DNA from 2 places in the Pseudonocardia sp. ICBG1034 genome. Region 2 is predicted to be linked to the other one. Evidence: riboswitches for the same ligand, from Rfam matches in the RefSeq annotation. Region 2 holds a riboswitch; the other holds the start of a gene.
What was found. A riboswitch is a leader RNA that binds a small molecule or an ion and turns the genes downstream of it on or off. The one in region 2 is predicted to bind S-adenosylmethionine.
Positions count from the first base shown of each region.

Region 1: linked by a shared signal. The riboswitch ahead of thrC (threonine synthase) and the one ahead of KPF22_RS20900 (aminotransferase class V-fold PLP-dependent enzyme) in region 2 are both predicted to bind S-adenosylmethionine.

Region 1 is NZ_JAHLEK010000004.1:2,407-4,599, reverse strand. It holds gene holA (DNA polymerase III subunit delta) at 1-782, opposite strand, end outside; SAM riboswitch class I at 923-1,076, shown strand; gene thrC (threonine synthase) at 1,083-2,193, shown strand, end outside.
Region 2 is NZ_JAHLEK010000019.1:168,307-170,499, reverse strand. It holds gene KPF22_RS20915 (hypothetical protein) at 1-21, shown strand, start outside; gene KPF22_RS20910 (DUF2795 domain-containing protein) at 61-270, opposite strand; gene KPF22_RS20905 (hypothetical protein) at 347-991, opposite strand; SAM riboswitch class IV at 1,066-1,180, shown strand; gene KPF22_RS20900 (aminotransferase class V-fold PLP-dependent enzyme) at 1,224-2,193, shown strand, end outside.

The DNA of each region.
Region 1 (2,193 bases), on a different contig from region 2:
AGCTCCCCGGCCAGCCGGTTCGGGTCGCCCCGCCCGGCCGAGCCGACCTTGGCCAGGGTGCGCACCGAGTCCGCGAGCGCGTCGGCGATCAGCACGTGCGGGACACCGAGCACCAGCGCCCACCGCAGCGCCTCCATCGCCGCCCGCCGATCCCCCGCGACCGCCGCGTCGGCCACCGCGAAGCCCGAGGACTCGGCTCGGCCGCGGTGGTAGCGCCGCACCCCGGCCTCGTCCACGGCGCCGCCGGTGTCCGCGACGAGCTGCCCGGCCGCGGCCGCCAGCTCCCGCAGGTCCGACCCGACCGCCTCGACCAGCACCGCGAGCGCCCCGGGCGTGATCGTGCCGCCGTGGCGGCGGACCTCGTCGCGCACGAAGTCCGACCGCTCGTCGGCGCGGGTGATGCGGTTGCAGGTGACGGTGTGCGCCCCGGCCTTGCGCATCAGGTCCAGGACCGCCTTGCCCTTCGCCCCCCCGGCGTGCTGGACCACGAGCACGATCCCGTCGGCCGGGTCCTTCACGTAGTCGGCGATGGCGGCGGTCATGTCCTTGTTCGCGTCCTGACCGTGGGTGAGCACGATCACCCTGCCCTCCGCGAAGAGCGAGGGGCTGAGGTGCCCGGCGAGCTCGCCGGGTGCCACCTCGGAGGTGCGGAAGCGGCGCAGCTCGGTCTCCGGATCGCGCTGCCGTGCGCGCCGGACCAGGTCGGACACCGCCCGCTCGGCCAGGAACTCCTCGTCCCCGACGACCAGCTGCAGCGGGCCCGGTTCGCTCGTGCTGCTCACACCCCCATGGTGGCCCACACCTCCGACAACGGGTGAGCCGCGTCCCGACCGGAGGACGTCGTCTGGCGGTGGGGCGGCCCGCTCGCGTACGGTCGTCGTCGATTCCGGCGCCTGGCGTCCGGAGCACCACAACCGCATATGGCTCATCCAGAGGGGCAGAGGGAACGGCCCGTTGAAGCCCCGGCAACCGGCGTCGCACGACGATCCGCCCAGACCTGCGCATTCCGCGTGGCGAGGACGTCGACGAACACGGTGCCAATTCCGGCCCGCCACCTCCGGCGGGACAGATGAGGAGATCTCGTGACTCTCACTGCTGCGCCCGAAACCACCTCCGCCTACGACCTCGGTTCCGCGCGCGCTCTCGCGTGCCGCGAGTGCCGCCACGAGATCCCGCTCGCCGCGGAGTTCGCGTGTCCGCGCTGTTTCGGCCCCCTCGAGGTCGCCTACGAGTTCCCGACGGTCACCCGCGCCTCCATCGAGGCCGGGCCGAAGTCGATCTGGCGCTACAAGGACCTGCTGCCGGTCCCGTCGACCGTCGAGCAGCACGCGAACACCGAGCCCGGCCTGACCCGGCTGATCGAGGCCGACAACCTGGCCCGAGCGCTCGGCGTCCGCAAGATCTGGATCAAGGACGACACGGGCAACCCGACGCACTCGTTCAAGGACCGCGTCGTCGCCGTCGCGCTCGCCGCCGCCCGTGAGCTCGGCTTCTCGGTGCTGTGCTGCCCCTCGACGGGCAACCTGGCCAACGCCGTCGCCGCCGCGGCCGCCCGCGCGGGCTGGGACTCGGTCGTGCTGATCCCGTCCTCGCTGGAGCAGGCGAAGATCGTCACCACCGCCGTCTACGGCGGCACCCTGCTCGCCGTCGACGGCAACTACGACGACGTCAACCGGCTCGCCACCGAGCTGGCCGCCGAGCACGAGGACTGGGCGTTCGTGAACGTCAACGTCCGGCCGTACTACGCCGAGGGCTCGAAGACCCTGGGCTACGAGGTCGCCGAGCAGCTCGGCTGGCGGCTCCCGCAGCAGGTCGTCGTCCCGGTCGCCTCCGGCTCCCAGCTCACCAAGATCGACAAGGGGTTCACCGAGCTCGGCACCCTGGGTCTGGTCGAGCCCACCCCGTACACCGTGTTCGGCGCCCAGGCCACCGGCTGCTCGCCGGTCGCGCGGGCCTTCGAGGCCGGCCACGACGTGATCCAGCCGCAGAAGCCGGACACCATCGCGCGCTCGCTGGCGATCGGGAACCCGGCCGACGGCCCGTACGTCCTCGACTCGGTGCGCCGCACCGGCGGCTCGGTCGGCCACGTCTCCGACTCCGAGGTCGTCGCCGGCATCCGGCTCCTGGCCCGCACCGAGGGCGTGTTCGCCGAGACCGCGGGCGGGGTCACCATCGCGACCACCAAGAAGCTGC
Region 2 (2,193 bases):
GCGGAGCTGGTCGAGAGCTGAGACCGTCCGGCCGGGGGCGTGCCCCCGGCCGCGGCCCGGTCACTCCTGGTCGGCGCCGGTGTCGACGGCCGCGACGACGGCGTCGACCGAGGTGTAGTCCTCGGCCGGCGCCGAACGCAGGGCCTCGACCGTCGCGGCGTCGGCGCCGTTGCGCTCGGCGGTCCACGCCAGGTCGTCCTTGGAAGCGGGGAACTCGAGACCGTGCAGGGCGCTGCGGACGGCGTCGGCGGTCGTCGTACGGGCTGTCATGGGTCACCTCTCGTCGTGGACGTTCGGTGACCGGGTAGCCGGTGTGCGGCCGTCCATGCACGGACGGCCGCACCCGTCAGCCGTCGGTGTCCGTGGTCTCCCCGGCGGCCTCCCCGGAGTCGCCGAGGTGCACGATCGGCAGCGCCGCCAGCTGGCCCGCGGTCATCGCGTGCGCCACCCCCAGCACGTCGTTCTGGGCCTTGGTCATCCGCGCGTCCACCAGCCCGGACAGGCGGTAGGCGACCCGGCCGAGCAGCCGCACCGTGGTCTCGTCGACCTGGGGGCGCGGGGTGGAGACGACCGCGACACCGCGCGGGGCGCCGTCGTTGGACTGGGCGACGCCGATCTCGTAGGACTCACGCGGGTTGACGTGCCGCGACGCGTAGTGGTCGCGCAGCGTCGACATCATGTCGTGGAACCCGGTGACGTCACCCTCGAGCTCCAGGGTGGACAGGTCGTCCTTCGTGAGGGTCTTCGTGCGGCCGGAGAAGCAGCGCACGTAGCCGATCACCGCACCGGTCCACAGTGCCTCGACCAGGGCCGGGTCGGCGGCCACCCGGACCGGACCGGACTCCGGACCGCCGAGCGCGGTCACCAGGTGCTCGCAGCACTGCAGCACGTACTGCAGGTCGTCGAACACCGCCGCCAGCTGGGCAAGCTCGCCGGACTCCGGGACGTCGATCCGCCGTACCGTGCCCGGGGCGGGTTGCGTGTCGGTCATCGTTCAGACGCTATCCGGGGTGGCGACGGTCACGGTGTCTCCTTCTGAGACGGTCTGCTAGCTTCGGCGGCGAAGGTCACGAGTGCCAGCGCGAAGCCCCGGCTCGCTGGACGGCAACCCTCCTCCGCGGTGGGGTGCCCCGGGTGATGACCGGGCCGACGCGACACCCGCAGTCGGCAAGCGCGGATCCGTGCGCCACGCCGGGTCCCCGAGATCGGCCGGAGGCCCGATCATGACCCTCGCCCTGTCGCGTCCCGTCCAGCACGCGCTGCCCCGTGTCGTCGGCGCGGACCTCACCGTCCCGCTCGTCGACGGCAGGTGGGCCCGCTACTGCGACCTCGACTCCGCCGCGTCGGCGCCGGCGCTGGAGAGCGTCGCCGCGCACGTCGCGCAGGTGCTGCCCTACCACGGCAGCGTGCACCGCGGCGCCGGCTGGACCTCGAAGGTCTGCACCGCCCTGGTGGAGAACGCCCGCGCCGACGTCGCACGGTTCGTCCGGGCCCGGGCCGACGACGTCGTGGTGTTCACCCGCAACACCACCGACGCGCTCGGCCTGCTCGCCCGCGCCGTGCCCGGCCCGGTGGTGACCCTCGACCTGGAGCACCACGCGACGCTGCTGGCCTGGCGGGGCGGTACCGGCGGCGCCGAGCACCGGGTCGTGCGGGCCGGCCGCGGCATCGCCGCGACCCTCGACGCACTGCGGGCCGAGCTCGCCGCCCGTCCCGACGCCGCGCTCGTCGCGGTCACCGGTGCGTCCAACGTGACCGGCGAGCTCCTCCCGGTCGCCGAGATCGCCCGGATCGCGCACGCCGAGGGTGCCCGGCTGTGCGTCGACGCCGCGCAGCTCGCCCCGCACCGGCGCGTCGACCTGGCCGGGTGGGGCGCGGACTACGTCGCGCTGTCCGGGCACAAGCTCTACGCGCCCTACGGCGCCGGGGTCCTCGTCGGCCGCCGGGACTGGCTCGACGCCGCCGAGCCGCACGTCGCGGGCGGGGGAGCGGTCCGGTCGGTCGGCGTCACGGCCGACGACGCCGTCGACGGCCCGGGCGGCACCGTGACCGAGTGGCTGCCCGCGCCGCAACGCCACGAGGGCGGCACCCCGAACGTGCTCGGTGCCACCGCGCTGGGCGCGGCCTGCCGCACCCTCGAGGACCTGATCGACGACGCCGTGCCCGCCCACGAGCGCGAGCTCGCCGCCCGGC